DNA from 2 places in the Paenibacillus sp. NPDC058177 genome. Region 1 is predicted to be linked to the other one. Evidence: riboswitches for the same ligand, from Rfam matches in the RefSeq annotation. Region 1 holds a riboswitch; the other holds the start of a gene.
What was found. A riboswitch is a leader RNA that binds a small molecule or an ion and turns the genes downstream of it on or off. The one in region 1 is predicted to bind S-adenosylmethionine.
Positions count from the first base shown of each region.

Region 2: linked by a shared signal. The riboswitch ahead of metA (homoserine O-acetyltransferase MetA) and the one ahead of ACFVU8_RS22860 (methionine ABC transporter ATP-binding protein) in region 1 are both predicted to bind S-adenosylmethionine.

Region 1 is NZ_JBHVVB010000006.1:300,028-308,724, reverse strand. It holds gene ACFVU8_RS22895 (peptidoglycan D,D-transpeptidase FtsI family protein) at 1-419, shown strand, start outside; gene ACFVU8_RS22890 (Cof-type HAD-IIB family hydrolase) at 462-1,199, shown strand; gene ACFVU8_RS22885 (DUF456 domain-containing protein) at 1,226-1,711, shown strand; gene ACFVU8_RS22880 (putative polysaccharide biosynthesis protein) at 1,738-3,363, shown strand; gene ACFVU8_RS22875 (thioredoxin family protein) at 3,454-3,798, shown strand; gene ACFVU8_RS22870 (COX15/CtaA family protein) at 4,013-4,942, shown strand; gene ACFVU8_RS22865 (Cthe_2314 family HEPN domain-containing protein) at 5,109-5,828, shown strand; SAM riboswitch class I at 5,950-6,088, shown strand; gene ACFVU8_RS22860 (methionine ABC transporter ATP-binding protein) at 6,192-7,208, shown strand; gene ACFVU8_RS22855 (methionine ABC transporter permease) at 7,208-7,876, shown strand; gene ACFVU8_RS22850 (MetQ/NlpA family ABC transporter substrate-binding protein) at 7,942-8,697, shown strand, end outside.
Region 2 is NZ_JBHVVB010000003.1:47,863-56,559, reverse strand. It holds gene ACFVU8_RS14415 (sensor histidine kinase) at 1-532, shown strand, start outside; gene ACFVU8_RS14410 (response regulator) at 525-1,226, shown strand; gene ACFVU8_RS14405 (CcdC protein domain-containing protein) at 1,435-1,956, shown strand; gene ACFVU8_RS14400 (hypothetical protein) at 2,224-2,415, opposite strand; partial or broken gene ACFVU8_RS14395 (IS5-like element ISSoc13 family transposase) at 2,414-2,612, shown strand; gene ACFVU8_RS14390 (ROK family protein) at 3,171-4,055, shown strand; gene ACFVU8_RS14385 (HRDC domain-containing protein) at 4,306-5,331, shown strand; gene corA (magnesium/cobalt transporter CorA) at 5,416-6,351, opposite strand; SAM riboswitch class I at 6,744-6,874, shown strand; gene metA (homoserine O-acetyltransferase MetA) at 6,988-7,905, shown strand; gene ACFVU8_RS14370 (aminotransferase class I/II-fold pyridoxal phosphate-dependent enzyme) at 7,956-8,697, shown strand, end outside.

The DNA of each region.
Region 1 (8,697 bases):
TGAAGACTTTCGGCCGTGAAGAACTGGATAAGGTGGATTTCGATCCGGCTTATTGGAGAGAAGTTATCAAGGGAATGAGCAGTAAAGTCAGCAGCTTTGATAAATTCCCGTATGATTTTGCCCGTAAGACAGGTACTTCGCAGCAGGATGCCTATAGTAAAGGTGTTAAAAATACAATCGATAACGGGGTATTTATTGCCTTTGCCCCGCGTGAACATCCAAAGCTGGCTGTTGCAGTAATTATTCCAGAGGGCGGATTGGGTGGCAGCAGTGCCGCACCAGTAGCCCGGAAAATCTTTGATGCCTACGATTGGGAATATGGACTGAACGGTGTGCCTAAGAAGAGCTTGCAATCTGCAACCAATGGACAAGACAATGCCGAATCTACAGATGCAACAGTAAATACACAACAACCATAAAATCGCCCGCAGATGGGCACAACAAAGAATGGAGGGGTGGCAATGACTGCCAAATACCGCCTGCTTGCCTTGGATATGGATGGAACCCTGTTGAATGATGAACAAATCATTACCCCAAAGACAGTGGAATGGATTCAAAAAGCGGTGAAGGCGGGCGTTCATGTCTGCCTATCCACAGGTCGTTCTTTTAACGGTGCCTGGCCTTATGCCAAGCAGCTTGGTCTGGAGACGCCAATGGTAACGGTGAACGGCAGCGAAGTGTGGCGTGCGCCACATGAGCTGTATCGCCGTTCCTTAATGGATCCTAAACTTGTGAGTCAGTTGTATGACATGGCAGAGCGTTATGGGATCTGGTTCTGGGCTTACTCTCTGGAGCAAGTACACAACCGGGAGAACTGGGATGGAAATACAGAGGGCCGTGAATGGTTGAAGTTCGGGTACAGCACTGAGGATGATGACATCCGGCACAAGCTGCTGCTGGAGCTGCAAGACTTAGGCGGGCTGGAAATCACGAATTCTTCGCCGCATAACCTGGAGATTAACCCGCTGGGTATTAACAAAGCAACCGGAATTAAGGAAGTCTGCCAGCTGCTCGGCATCGATATGTCCCAAGTCGTGGCCGCCGGAGACAGTCTGAACGATCTTGCAGTAATTCAGCAGGCAGGTCTTGGGGTCGCGATGGGCAATGCCCAGGAGACGGTTCTTCAGGAAGCGGACGCTATTGTAGCTAACAATAACGAAGATGGCATTGCTGAGGTCATTCAACGATTTATATTGTAAAGTGAACGACATTGGAGGAGAAGGAATTGACAATCCTGGGTTGGATTCTGATTATCGCTTTATTTGCTGTCGGGTTGGCCGGTGCAGTAGTTCCGATTCTTCCGGGTGCACTTGCGATTTATCTTGCCTTTTTTGTATACGGATGGTTCTTTTCCTTCCAGTCCTTTGGCGCCTGGTTCTGGATTACCCAGACACTGATCGTGGTGGTGCTTTTTATCGCTGATTATGTAGTTGGAGCTTGGGGTGTCAAAAAATTCGGCGGCTCACGTGCTTCGGTCATCGGCAGCACCATCGGTTTGATATTCGGGCCGTTCGTCATTCCGGCGTTCGGTTTGATTATTGGCCCGTTTCTGGGCGCGTTTATTGGTGAACTGATCGTCGGCTCCTCAGCGGGCAAAGCCACCAAAGTAAGTGTAGGAGCATTAATTGGTTTGTTCAGCAGTACGGTAGTCAAGATTGTGCTGCAATTAGCGATGGTCATCCTCTTTTTCATCTGGATCGGCCTGCATTAATTTAACAGTGAAGAAGGCGAAGCAGTTTGTCTAAGAAAGAGTCTTTTGTCAAAGGCACGCTAATATTGGCTGCAGCAGCACTCGTGGCGCGCGTGCTTGGTATTTTTCAGCGGGTTCCGCTGGAGCATCTGTTTGACGATATCGGGAACGCAGCATTTGTACAAGCGAACAACGTGTATTTAATGCTGCTGACGCTGGCAACTGCCGGTATCCCAAGTACACTTAGTAAAATGGTGTCGGAACGGTATGCGCTGAACCGACCGGATGAAGCGCGGCAGGTCTATCGGGCGGCGCTTATTTTTGCTGCGGTGATGGGGGTTATTATGAGCGTGGCGCTGTACTTTGCCGCGCCGTGGTTCGCGAACCACGCCAAGGTTCCACAGAGTACAAGGGCCATTCAGGCCATTGCGCCTGCACTCCTCTTGTTCCCGGCCATCGCGATGATGCGTGGTTATCTGCAGGGACGTAATAATATGATGGCTGGCGGTATTTCACAGATCGTGGAGCAGATTGCCAGAGTGTTCACAGCGATTCTGCTGGCTTATATTTTGCTCAAACAAGGCTATGGAAATCCGATCATGGCAGCAGGTGCTTCTTTCGGGAGCGTGCTGGGAAGTATTGCTGCGTTTGGGGTCATGCTCTATTTCATCATGAAGACCCGGAAGAAGGATCGTCTGGAGAATTTAAATACAGCGCCTAGTGCCAAGCTTCCGATGTTTGGGATATATAAGGATATTTTTAGTCTGTCCATTCCAATCGTGCTATCATCCATGACCATCCAAGCAGTGTATTTCATTGATACGACCCTGATTGTTCCGCTTCTCAGCGGCCAAATTGGTGAGGCCAGCGCCACGCAAATGCTGGGGATTCTGGGGCAAAAAGCGCAGAGCATCGCGGGAATCCCACCCGTGCTTGCCATTGCGCTAAGCACATCGCTGATCCCGGTGATCTCAGCGGCTTATGCGCGGCGGGATGATGTTCACCTGAAGCGGCAGATTACACTCGCGCTGCGGATTTCCATTTTAACAGGAACACCGATTGTTATGTCATTAGTTGCTGCCGCCTATTCTATCAATGGGCTTCTGTTCACCAATATTACAGGAACTGGAATTATTGCGCTCCTTACATTCGGTACGATTTTCCAAATAACAATGACAACCTCGAACTCGATATTGCTGGGGATGGGCAAATCCCGAATCTCTATGTTCTACGTGCTCGGCGGGATCGCCACGAAGCTTATCTTCAGTTTGGTGCTTAGCCGGTTCATGGGGATCTACGGAATTGTTATTGCAACAGCACTCTGTTTTATCGTGATTACATACTTGAACCTGCGTCTGCTGCGAAAGATCGTACCTTTCGAGATTATGGGCAAGCGCTGGGGAGGTTTTGTATTTGCGGTTCTAGTCTCCGTGGGCATCGGCTATGGCTTGAATGAAGCCGGTATTCTGCTGACACATGTTATGCCTGCTCGTCTGGCATTCTTGCTGACTTGCCTCGTGGTGGGCGCAGCGGTTGTAATTATCTATCTTGTACTGCTCATCGTGCTAGGTGTGATCAGCAAGCAGGAAATTTCCGGATACCCTCGCGCCCTTCAGAAACTTCTGAACCCGTTGATGAGATTACAGCCGGCTCGTGTGCGGGCAAGAGAATAATGCAATGATTGATTTGACTTCCGTGTCGCATTTTGCTTCACTTAAAAGGTATAGGCAACATATTTTTTATTGGAAGGGAATGACCCCTGGATGGATAAGATTAGTTCTCCCGCTGAGTTTCAGGTAGCGATTCAATCGCCCCGGCTGACGATAGCCGTATTCAAAGCCGACTGGTGTGTCGACTGCAAGTTCATTGATCCCTTTATGCCTGAGGTGGAGCAGAATTATAACGGCCGCCTGACGCTCGTGGAAGTGGATGTCGACGCTGTTGGCGATGTAAGCCAGGAGCAGAACATTCTCGGCATTCCGAGTTTTGTGGCTTATACCGATGGACGCGAGTTGGTTCGCTTTGTGAGCAAGCTGCGTAAATCCCGTGAGGAAATCGAGAATTTCCTCAATACAGCCCTTGAGGTTTATCAAAGCATTCACAAGTAATGGATGGATAATGGAAACACCGCTTTCGCCCGTTTTATGAGCAAAGCGGTGTTTTTTTTAGATATCAGACAACGGGGAGGCCATTTCTTCTTAAAATGCAGAATCAAATGCCGCAAATACCATTTTATCGGTTATAATGGAAACGCATTACTTCATACTTTTCCAGCAAAAGTCATTCATTTACTTATTTATTTTATAATGCGGGTGATCACATTTGACGACAAATCAGTTGAAGTGGCTTAGTTACATAACCTGTCTGGTAATGTTCCTGGCGCTGCTGGGCGGGGCGGTAGTAACCAAAACAGGTTCGGGCCTGGAGTGCGGAAATGAATGGCCATTGTGTCATGGTAAGCTGATTCCTGCCTATACTGTAGGGTCCTTGATCGAATATACCCACCGCTTATTTAGCGGATTGGCGGGTATGCTCTCGCTTGCCTCCATGTTTGCCTTCTGGCGTTATGCGCGTCAGCGGCGCGATCTGTTAGTGTATGCCTGGATGACGCTGCTCTTTGTAATTGTACAAGGCGGAATGGGAGCGCTTGCAGTGCTTAAATCCCAGTCTGCAGCTGTGATGGCGCTACATATGGGATTTTCACTGATTGCGTTTGCCAGTTCCCTGATGTTGGCGTTAGGGTCCAAAAGAAGGCATGAAGAAGGAGACGCTTTTTCTGTGCCCGGCAAGCCGGTGAGTATTTCTTTTCGCAATTTGACTTGGTTCACGACAATTTATTCTTACATCGTTGTCTACATAGGGGCGTTTGTTAGCCATACCGACTCCCAAGGGGGCTGCTCTGGCTGGCCACTCTGTAATGGGGAGTGGATTCCCGAGCTATCGGGGGGCGTTGGGGTTGTGTTCACGCACCGGATAGCGGCTTTGCTGTTGTTTATGTTGACGGCATTGCTGGGACATTTGGCATTCTGGAAGCAGAAGGACCACAGAGAGCTTAGAATGTTGGGGGTTGCAGCGGTTCTGCTATGCCTGATGCAGGTGTTCAGCGGGGCGGCGGTTGTGTATACGCTCGGGAATGATAAGCTCTACATCTTTGCCGCTCTTGCTCACATTTTGCTGATTGCCGGACTATTCGGTGTACTGTGTTATATGAGCGTACGGGTATGGCAGCTTAGCAAGGGAAACAGGCGTTAACTCGGCACTCATATCCTTACAGATCCTTGCGGCATTTATGTTATGCTGATCATTACTTGATCAAATGTCCCCTGAGGCTAAGAGGATGGATAGAGTGGCTTACAGGGTGGGACAATAACACTCATATTGGATTTGCTGCATCCGAAGCAGGTAAGGAGGACAACATATGCTGCGGATATTGCTGGGAGAACCGCCCCGGGTGAACAGTGGTGTGCTCGCTGAGGCGATGGAACATATGGCGGAATTTGCATCGCTACTGCGCAAGGAAATGAACAGGTATGAGGATCGTGATCATGAATTCCGAAAGCTGGAAATCTGGACTCGCGGCCTGATCGTCTCATTGGATGAACTGGAGCAGAGCTGGTTTGCCGCTGCTTTTTATCGAAAATCCGTAAAGGCCGGGTATATGGATGATATGTCGGTGGCCGAGCAGGGCGAATATGCGCGATATGTGTATTTTTATAAAAACGGCTTTATTCGTGTCTTCTCCTTGCTGGACAAGCTTGGCACGGTATTGAACAGTCTTTATGATCTTAATACATCCAGGGTTAAAACCCACTTCTCCTATTTCACGGTACTCCGGGAATTTCTTACCCACAAGGAGCATGCTGTGCTGGCCGACCAGCTGGAGAACATTAAGAACTCTTACCGGGACCCACTGCAGAACCTGCGTAAGCGCCGCAATGCCGAAATCCATTATATGAACGCTGAAATGCAGGATGATTTGTGGCAGCGGCATCAGGGTCTTCACGACAAAATACAGCTTGAGGATCTCGACAGTCATCTGGAGGATTTAAAACAGGGGCTGGAAATGGTCTGCAAATCATTAGAGGCTGTATATAAATACAGTACGGAACACTGGCTTAAGAATACTGGGAAATCCTGATGATGTAAAAATGGAATTCTGCGGAAAATTTTCCTTTGACAAAGAATGCAGAACTAAATTATACTAAATCATGCCTTCTTAGGCCGGACATTTTATGACAAACTACAACACTATATCACATATCTTATCGAGAGTGGCGGAGGGATAGGCCCGATGAAGCCCGGCAACCGATTTATGTTTATGCGTGAACCGCGTGTACATAAGTGCCATGGTGCTAATTCCTACAATGCCGTGTGAGTGCGGACGTTGGCAGATGAGACGGCATTGTCTATAAGCGCACAGGGCCTCTTGCGATCTGCAAACGATCGTCGGAGGCTTTTTTTGTACAATTCATTGATATTATCGTTAAAGGAGGACGGCAGCTTGATAGAGCTAAAGAGTCTAACCAAGGTATATGGTAAAGGCAGCAAAACCGCCACGGCACTCTCGGGGCTAAACCTGTCGATCAAGAAAGGGGAAATCTTCGGAGTCATCGGCCACTCTGGGGCAGGAAAAAGCACGCTGATCCGTTGTATTAATCTGCTGGAGCGTCCGACCGAAGGCGAGGTCTGGGTAGATGGCGTGGAACTGACTCAATTGCCGGAAGGACAGCTGCAGGAGAAGCGGCGCAAGATCGGGATGATTTTTCAGCACTTCAATCTGCTGTCCTCCGCGACCATCTACGAGAATATCGCTTTTCCGCTGCGGCTGACACGCGCTTCGAAGAAGTTTATTGACAATAAGGTCAAGGAATTGTTGGCTCTGGTAGGGCTGGAGGAACATCGGGACAAGTACCCGGCTCAATTATCGGGCGGTCAAAAACAGCGTGTCGGTATCGCCCGTGCGTTGGCCAGCGACCCGGACGTGCTTCTCTGTGATGAGGCGACCTCGGCACTTGACCCACAGACAACAGACTCGATTCTCCGTCTGCTTCTGGACATCAATAAACGGTTCAATCTGACGATTGTGCTGATTACGCACGAAATGCATGTAATCCAGAGCATTTGTGACCGGGTGGCTGTTATCCATGGCGGCGGCATCGTCGAGCAGGGAGAAGTGACGGAGGTCTTCCTGAAGCCCAAGCATGAGATCACCCGCGAGTTCATTCGCAGTGAGGCACAGCATGATGGTCCGCTGCGGGCGGCTATCGACGCCTCCCATGATGGCTCAGCGCAAGCAGTCAAGATTACTTTCCTCGGGGAAAAAACGTACGGGTCGGCCTTATCCCAGATTGCGCGAGAGACAGGCGTCGATTTTTCCATTCTTTCGGGCACCATCTCTACGATCAAGGATGTGCCTTACGGGCAACTGATCGTTCGTTTTGAAGGAGAGGCCGGGAAGGTTGCACAGACCATCGCAGAGCTGACCGCTCAAGGCCTTGATGTGGAGGTGATTGCGTAATGGGTGGCTTGGATTTCAGCAAAATTAATTGGTCGGAAATGATGGATGCTGCGGTATCCACTCTGAAAATGCTTGGAATTTCCGGAATATTCACAATTATTCTTGGTTTGCCGCTCGGAATTGTGCTATATTTATGGGGCAGATCCAACCAGTCCTTTTTAAGAGTGATCTATTCAATTCTATCGTTCGTTGTGAACATTCTGCGATCCGTACCGTTCATCATTCTGATGGTAGCGCTGATCCCGATTAGCAAATCGATTGTAGGCACCTCGATTGGTGTGTTGGGCACGATTCCCGCACTCGTCATTGGGGCTGCACCGTTCTTCGCCCGGCTGGTGGAGACGGCGCTGCGTGAGGTAGATCGCGGAGTGATCGAGGCTGCACAAGGCATGGGAGCTTCTACCGGACAGATTGTCACGCGTGTACTGCTGCCAGAGGCTCGTCCAGGTTTGTTGGCTGGGGTAACGATTACGATTGTGACGCTGGTCTCCTACACGGCAATGTCGGGGATGGTTGGCGGCGGTGGTCTGGGTGACTTGGCTATCCGTTATGGATACTATCGGTATGAGAAGGAAGTCATGATTATCTCTGTAGCGCTGATGGTTATTCTGGTGCAGTTGCTGCAAATGGCCGGCGATCGGCTAGTGAGGTATTTTACAAGGAAATAAGGGCCATTAATTATAGATATCCTTATTTACACAAAAAAACATACTGTTTTAAGGGGGATTTACAAATGAAAAAAGTACTACTGACCTTTTTTAGCCTGACACTGATTCTGGTGCTGGCTGCTTGCGGCAGCAACAACACTGCCAATAATGCTACGAACTCCGCAGCGACCAATGCTCCTTCGGATGCTTCCGCTGAGCCGACTACAGAACCAGCAGCTGATCCTGTTACATTGGTTGTAGGTGCATCTCCAGTGCCGCACGCTGAAATTTTGAAAGCTATCGCTCCATTGCTTGAAGCTCAAGGCATCAAGCTGGAAATTAAAGAATTCACGGACTATGTACAACCAAACGTTCAGCTGGCTGAGAAGCAACTGGATGCGAACTTCTTCCAGCATCAGCCTTACCTTGACGACCAGAACCAGAAGAACGGAACGGATCTTGTATCTGTAGCTGCTGTTCACGTTGAGCCATTTGGCGGTTACTCCAAGAAAATCAAATCCATCGACGAGCTGAAAGATGGTGCCAAAGTAGCGATTCCGAACGATCCAACCAACGGTGGACGTGCATTGATTCTTTTGGCTAAGAATGGTCTGATCACGTTGAAGGATGACACTAACATTACTTCTACCAAAGCAGACATCACTGAGAACAAGAAAAACCTGAATATCATTGAACTGGATGCAGCAATGCTGCCACGCCAATTGGATGAAGTAGATCTTGCGCTGATTAACACTAACTTTGCACTGGAAGCCAATCTGGTGCCAACCAAAGATGCTCTGTTCATCGAAGGTGGAGATTCCCCATACGCTAACATCCTGGTA
Region 2 (8,697 bases), on a different contig from region 1:
GCTGAGAAACGATGAAGCTAAGTCGGCGGAAATCGTGAAAAATGTGCTAGGGGTCGCACGCAGCTGTCTGCAGGAGGTACGCACGGTCGTACACAATATGGGCGTGGATGAGACCGGAGCGGGAGCCGTTTCGGTACGCAGTCTGGTGCAGCAGACCACATCATCATTTGATCTGGACATTACTCTGGACCTGGACGAAAGCGAAGATCAGGATATCTGGCCGCTAGATACTGCCGTCGTGCTGTACCGCTGTCTTCAGGAGGCGCTGACAAACACCATCCGCCATGCGCAAGCGAAACGGGTTGAAGTTTCTATAAAGCGGAGCGGAGAAGAAATAATGCTTCATTACCGCGATGACGGAGAGCTTGCATCTGGCAGTGATTTGCATGAAGGCTTCGGGTTGAATGGCATTCGCAAGCGCTGCTCGGAGGCGGGAGGACGTTGTGAGATCGGAGCGCAGGAACCACACGGTTTCGGCATGAATATTTGGTTGCCTCTGGCAGCACTGAAGGAGAAAGAAACGTATGGATAAAGCGCGTATTTTGCTGGTGGACGATCAACCGCTCGTTAGGCAGGGCCTAAAATATATTATTGAGGCACAGTCCGACATGGAGGTGGCCGGCGAAGCGGGCAACGGTCTCGATGCTGTGAGACTGGCGCAGGAGACAATGCCGCATCTCATTCTCATGGATGTGCAGATGCCAGAGTTAGACGGGATTGAAGCAACCCGGCGTATTCTGGCGCAGCAGCCGGACTGCCGGATCGTCATTCTGACAACGTTCGATACAGAAGAGTATGTTTATGAAGGGATTCGTGCGGGAGGAATCGGCTACCTTCTTAAGGACACGGAACCGGAAGAGCTGCTGATGGCCATCCGCGCCACGCTGCGAGGCGAGGTCATCTTCCGGACCGCACTTGCTGCAAAGCTGATCGGGCAGGTATTTCAGAAGTTGCAGGCAGATGCCGCTGCGAAAGCCGGCGTTGAAACATCGGAACACGGAGGAGACACAGATGGAGACTTGTCTTTGATCCAGGCTTTTACCAACCGTGAGCTAGAAGTGCTCCAGCAGATGGCCTACGGCCTGCGAAACGAAGAAATTGCCGCGAAGCTGTTTGTCAGCGAAAGCACAGTCAAAACGCATGTCCACCGTATTCTGCAGAAATTTGACGTCCAGGATCGTACGCAGGCGGTCGTCTACGCTATCCGCAATGGAATCGTTAAGTAGGTATTTCTCATGAGCAAGGGCCGGTAAATGCCGGTTCTTTTTTTTATGGATACAGGACTATTTAAAACAATCATTCACTCGTCTATCCACCTGCAGATTGATTCGCGCGGACAGCAGAATCGATCCACCGATGGACGCGGTACCTCCTTAAGTCCGGTAAGATGAGGACATCCCAAAACGAAACAACAACCAAGGAGGAACTCAATAAATGACAACTAGTACCTGGATTTCCATCATCGCCACTTTTGCAGTAATCGTATTTAGCACTTTCGGACGCAAATCCTTTAACGGCATTCGTCTTCTCATTCCTGTCGGCATCCTCGGATACTTCGGCGCCACTTACCTGAAGGATGTGCCGACCGGCGGCAACAACGGCTGGCTTCTTGCAGCATCTATCCTGTTCGGCGCTCTGATCGGCGTCGTGCTGATTGGCCTCGCCAGTGTCGAACGTGATGACAAAGGTAAAACGTATGTAACAACCGGTATTGCTAGCGTTGCCGTAATGGCAATTGTTTTCATTCTGCGTATTGTACTGATCGAATGGGTAACACATCATCTGGAGAAGGCTTATCTTTATTCGGTCCAGCATCATTTTGACCTGAATTTAATTGCACCGGCATTCGTCCTGATGGCTATAGCCATGGTAGTGGTTCGAATCGGCGGTGTAGTTGTTAAAGTAAAGCGGGTAAAAATCGGAGCGGAGCTCCAGGATAAGCGCGTGTTAAACTGAGGAATGAAATCCGTTAGTGTATCAGTTAATTCCGGCACCATGTATGTATCTGTGTACTCTATATCACCATCACTATAGTGGCAAAGCAAAAGCCCGCGCTTAACGCGGGTTTTCTTCAAAATATAAGAGTTTATATGTCTTACGTTATATATGGCTCTTATATTTCTCGCTGAAACTGATGCCGTCTCCTAGAGGACGGCTAAGCCGTTTCTGCTTGCATCTACTCCATTTTCCCAGTAGCAGCGAGCATTAGGATTCTCCTCAAAACTAACTATTCGTTCCGATTTTGATTTGCAGCCTGCGCTGTGCGGGATTCTTGACGGGGCAGAAATAGGTCTGACCGGGAAGGGTGGCAAAGCCGCTTTTATGCGATAGCCCGTTTTCGACCGGAAGGATGACCCCTGTAATGAAGGAAGCGTGATTACTAAGCAGCCAGGCCCCAAATTCTAAATTTTGCATCCCACCCAAGTCCAATATGAAAGATCCTCGGACATGTGATTTATATGATTTTCACCGCTATAAAGAACGTCATGTGGTGGAATGTTTTTTCAACAAACTCAACCAATTTCGTGGAATTTGCAACACGCTATGACAAGCTCTCACGAAATTTTTTGAGCTTTGTTTTTCTCGCCTCCGCTATAATTTTGTTGAAGTAGCACTATTGAAATTAATTTTCAGACACGCCCTAATAGGTGCTAATAAAGATAAATAGAAATTAACGGCATTTTCGTACCTTAAATTCTTTGCAACCAGGGTTTAGTGGAGATTAAGTGCAATATTGTACCTTAAATATTTAAAAACACCCCAACCAGTGTGCTTTTTCGGAAAATAAGATACAAAAACGCCCTTATTTCCCTCATTAACCTATATTGAAGAAAAATAAGGTACAAAAATGCCGTTAGTTGGGAAGGGGGCTCCTCTTTGTCACTTTTAAGACGACTGGTGAGGGGGAATATACCGCTTCTCGTGACAACGTTGGATTTGAATAGTTATGGATATAGGTCTTGTTGTCGAAAGTCCATGTTCCGGGGCTAGCTTTTCCAATGGAAAGCTTTCAGGCGAGACTCAAAAAAGACTCTTTAAAGGAGTTTTTTTATGTTGTGTCAACCGCTTGTTATATCCCTGTAGTCCAAGTATAATGTGGATTAGAGAGCGCTTTAATAATGGGCAGCCAATACGGGTCTGCTGTTTATGGAGAAGGGGGATTACTTGCAGTGAAATTGCTGGGAGCGATAGAAGCAGGAGGAACAAAGTTTGTCTGCGGGATCGGAACAGAGGATGGCAATATTATTGACCGGATCAGCTTTCCGACATTAACACCGGAAGAGACGATGGGGCAGGTATTGAATTATTTCAAGGATAAAGGCGTGGAGTCGATCGGAATCGGTTCGTTTGGACCGATTGATCCGGTGCTCGGCAGTCCTACTTATGGATATATAACCACGACACCGAAGCCGCACTGGGGGCAATATAACCTTGTCGGCACTGTGGCGGAGCACTTTAATGTGCCGATCGGTTTTGATACGGATGTCAATGGTGCAGCACTTGGTGAATACACGTGGGGTGCAGCGCGTGGTTTGGACAGCTGTCTCTATATTACTGTTGGAACAGGCATCGGCGCTGGCGCAGTGGTGGGCGGCAAGCTGATTCATGGACTCTCACACCCGGAGATGGGCCATATTCTCGTCCGCCGTCATCCAGAAGACAAATACGAGGGCTTCTGCCCTTATCATGGCGATTGTCTGGAAGGTCTGGCAGCTGGTCCGGCCATTGGTAGCCGCTGGGGCCAGCCTGCGGGTGAATTGCCTGCCGATCATCCTGCATGGGAGATGGAGGCACACTATCTGGCGCATGCCCTGATGAATTACGTGCTGATTCTGTCTCCGCAGAAGATCGTTATGGGCGGTGGGGTTATGAAGCAAAGTCAGTTGTTCCCGTTGATCCACAAGAAGTTGCAGGAACTGCTGAATGGCTATGTGCAGCATCCGGCCCTGAATGAAGGTATCGGTAACTACGTTGTGCCGCCTCAGTTAGGAGACAATGCAGGTTTGGCCGGTGCGATCGGCCTTGCTAAGCTGGCCTTGGACAGAGAGCAGTAAGAAATAGGGATTGACTGTACGGTAATATATGGTATTGTAGGATTTAACAGTATAGCATCGTCATGAGGAAGCACCTCTTTCGCGTTGATCGCGGAGGAGGTGCTTTTTGGCGTGGTTTGGGGCATGGCTTGTATTTTCCGTAGAGGAAGAACAGCACGGTGGCCGGATGTGGGAGTATGAAGCATCGGTTAAAGTGCTGCCCCGATGTCTCCAACATGCTTGCTGTAAGACGGGAAAGGATGGGATTGTTATGCAGATAATTTTCATGAACCGCTTGTCGAGGTTGGCTGGCCGGGAAGAAGAGGAGTTCGCTCAGTTATGGATCGGCGAGGAGGAGGGTGTGTGGAGCCTGGGCTGGCGTGATTTTTCGGTAAATACTGCCGAGGAGAGTACGGACAGCCTTTGGTATGAAGGTGGATCATGGAATGAGATGCTCTGTGTATACCGACATGAATTGGCGGTGAAGATGGGGGCCGGATACCGTCCATTGATTGACGGCGGCTTGCACGAAGAGGAGGTACTGCCCCGCCGGGGCCGGGAGCAGCTGAAGCTGCAGTATTACAGTGAGCATTACAGTCAGGAGAGTATCTATGATGAACTATGCGCTTGGCGCCGGGGCCGTGCATCCAGTGAACGCAAGGCTCCTTACATGCTGGCGAGCAATCGTCTACTGCGCCTGCTTAGTACCTTTCTGCCGAAGACGACAGAAGAACTGCTGCAAATTCCCGGCATCGGCGAAGCCAAGGCAGCTCAGTATGGCGCAGACTGGCTGGCAGTAACCTCTGCCGCCCCAAGAGAGCGTAATTTTCCGCTGGATTGGGTCTATGAGGAGATTGGGGACGATGAATTCTCCTCCTGGTTATATAAGCAGAAGGAGCTTAAGTATAAGCGACAGCTAGAGCGGCTGCGGCTGAATCGGACTCTGCTTCAGGGTATTGAGAGTAGTCTCGGACTGGAGCAGTTGAAGAACGAGACGGGAGTCAGCCGTAGAGAACTGCTAGAAGCGCTGGAGGAACTGGAGAAAGACGGATACTCTGTGGAGAAACTGATACAGCATGAGCTTGGAAGTATGGCGCATGAAGAGCAGCAGGCGGTTTGGAAGGCCTATGAAGAGTTTGGCGACCTGTTCCTGAAGCCGGTACTGTACAAGGTCTATGGCGATGCACCACCTGCTGCTGCGGGAGGCCTGGAAATCCATTATGAACGCCTGCGGCTGATTCGCATCCGGTTCCGGCGGGAGCAGGCTGGAAGCCTTGATTCGGCGATGAGCTTTTAGCATCACGTTACATAGCAAAAAGACGAAGGAATCATACCCCGCAGGGTGTGAACTCCTTCGTCTTGTACTTTCGTTAATGATCCTTCATAGCCAGTCTTTTTTACGGAAGATATAGAGCATTCCGCAGCCGAGGGTCAGCATCAGACCAATTACGGTGTAGTAACCATATTTGCTGTGCAGCTCGGGCATATGGTCAAAGTTCATCCCGTAGATGCCGGTAATGACAGTCAGGGGCATGAATATAGTTGTAATCGCGGTAAAAACTCTCATGATTTCATTGGCACGGTTGGCGATACTGGACTGATAAGCTTCTCGTAAGTTGCCCATCAGATCACGGTAGGTCTCAAAAGTCTCGGAAATTTTGACGGCATTCTCATAGATGTCGCTGAAGTACTTCTGAAGCTGATCGTCGATCAGCCGGAGATCCTTTTTGTTCAACGTGTTGATAACTTCTTTCTGCGGACCGAGCATTTTCTTGAGCCACAGAATTTCACTGCGCAGACCGATGATTTCACTAAGATGCGATTTCTTCGTATGCATGAGGATATCTTCCTCCAGCTTCTCAATCCGGACTTCAATCCGGTCACCGACGGAAAAATAATTATCCACTACAAGGTCAATGAGCAAATATAGAAACTTATCCGGCTCGCTGACTTCTTGCTCCCACAGCATTGGTTTGAGGACACGTAGTTCATTGATCTTCTGCTTCGTCACTGTGATGATAAAATGTCTTCCCAGGAAGACGTTAAGTGCGCGCAGGAAAATCTCCTCATCATCAAACCGGATGCTGTTCACTACAATAAAGTAGTGACTTTCGTATATTTCAATTTTTGGACGCTGCTCCTCTTCGCTGAGACAATCCTCAACGGCGAGATCATGCAGATTGAACATGGGCTGGATGAGTTCCAGATCCTCCACATCAGCATCGATCCAATAAAATCCCTCACCAGGAGGGGATAATGTTTCATTAATATCATCAATAGGCGTAAAAACCCCTGCGTTGACCAGCCGGATTTTCATCTGATTCACTCCTTCGATCCCTGTCTTCTCCAGGGACATGCTAATAAAAGCACAGAGAAAAAATCAGCTTGGCCGGGGTCATGTCAAGGTGAATCGGCAAATGACGTTTCGAGGGCATGAAGAAGAACTGCTCCCGCCGCCGGCAAGCTGATGTTAATCCTGTGTGGTTGTTCGTTCTGTACATTGAGCTGCGAACTCGGGTCGCCCTCCATAATCCTCTCACCTCATCTTGTCGTCCAGTTTAAAACCCTTGTCTAGTATAACGCCGGGGTATGCCTCTTTCAAGGAAAATTCTTGTCATTTTCAAGGCTCTTCAGCATTGTATGGACTTGACGAGAAGTGGGTTCATGATTTAAAGTGAATTTTAAGAAAATTCAACTGAATACAGCTAAATCTTATCAAGAGCAGGTGGAGGGACTAGCCCGATGAAACCCGGCAACCGGCGTGAAGACGCACGGTGCTAATTCTTGCAGGAGACTTTGAAGCGGGCAGATGCCCGGTGAAGATTTCTGGCAGATGAGAGAGGCGCATATGTGAATAAATATGACCTTTCTCGTTCAGAGTAAGGTCTTTTTTGTTTACCCAATGTTAACAGCCGCCAAGCGGTATTCTATTACCAAGGAGTGAAGACGAGAAATGCCAATTAAGATTCCAGACAGTCTGCCGGCGAAAGAGATATTGTCGGGAGAAAATATTTTTATCATGGACGAGAGCGAGGCGTTTCATCAGGATATACGTCCCTTGCGCCTTGCCATTCTAAATTTGATGCCTACTAAAGAAACCACGGAAACCCAGTTGCTCCGGTTGATCGGTAACTCGCCTCTTCAGGTGGACATCGTGCTGCTGCGTCCCCGTTCCCATACTTCGAAGAACACGTCGGCGGAGCATCTGAACAGCTTCTACACGACCTTCGATGAGATTAGCCACCGCCGGTTTGACGGACTTATTGTAACCGGTGCTCCTGTGGAGCAGATGGATTTTGAAGACGTAACGTACTGGGAAGAGCTGAAAGAGATTTTTGAGTGGAGTAAAGACAATGTTACTTCCACTATGCATATCTGTTGGGCTGCACAAGCCGGACTGTATCATCACTTCGGTGTGCGCAAGGAAGCATTGCCAGATAAATGTTTTGGCGTATTCCCTCACACACTGAACCATAATAATGTAAAGCTGCTGCGCGGGTTCGATGAACTGTTCTATGTTCCGCACTCCCGTCACACGGATGTGTCCCGCGAAGATATCGAGAGTAATCCGGATCTGCAAATCCTGGCCGAATCGGAGGAAGCGGGCATTTATCTGGTGGCTACCAAGGATGGCCGACAAATTTTTGTCACTGGCCACTCTGAATACGATCCGCTTTCCCTGAAGTGGGAGTATGACCGTGATGTTGCCAAGGGTATGGAGATGGCGCTGCCGAAGAACTATTTTCCAAAAGATGATCCGGAGCGTACTCCGCCGGCGACTTGGCGCGCTCATGCTAACTTATTGTTCTCTAATTGGCTCAATTACTATGTATACCAAGAAACACCCTATGATATTGGTCCCATCATTTAAGTTATAGATGAGCATGCAACAGTGTACTTACTATTAGGAGGTTATAAGGAATGGACGACAAACTGAGGATTGAAAGCAGACTTGCCCAAATCGGATCGCTGGAAGACCCGGCCACCGGAGCGGTAAACTTCCCTATCTATAATGCAACGGCATTTCGCCACCCGAAGCTGGGGCAAAGTACAGGCTTTGACTATAGCCGCACCAAAAGCCCGACCCGTTCTGTACTGGAAACGGCAGCAGCACAATTGGAATCCGGAGATGCAGCTTTTGCCTGTAGTTCCGGTATGGCTGCGTTGCAAACGATCTTCAGCCTCTTCCAACAAGGGGATCATCTGATCGTATCACTGGATCTCTACGGCGGGACTTACCGCTTGCTGGAGCGGATCATGTCCAAGTTTGGAGTCAGTGCTTCTTATGTGGACACCAACGATCTAGAGGCGCTGGAATCGGTTCGCCGTCCGGAGACGAAAGCCGTTGTGATCGAGACACCAACCAATCCATTGATGATGATCACGGATATAGAGGCTGTCTGTACATGGGCCAAGTCGCATGAACTGCTTACCATTGTAGATAATACGCTCCTGACGCCATTCTTCCAGCGTCCGCTGGAACTCGGAGCCGATATCATTATCCACAGTGCTACCAAATATTTGGGCGGTCATAATGACGTGCTGGCAGGTCTAATTGTGACCAAGGGAGCGGAGCTGTCTGCTGAAATGGCGATTCTGCATAATTCCATCGGCGCAGTGTTGGGGCCAACCGACAGCTACCAATTGATGAGAGGTATGAAGA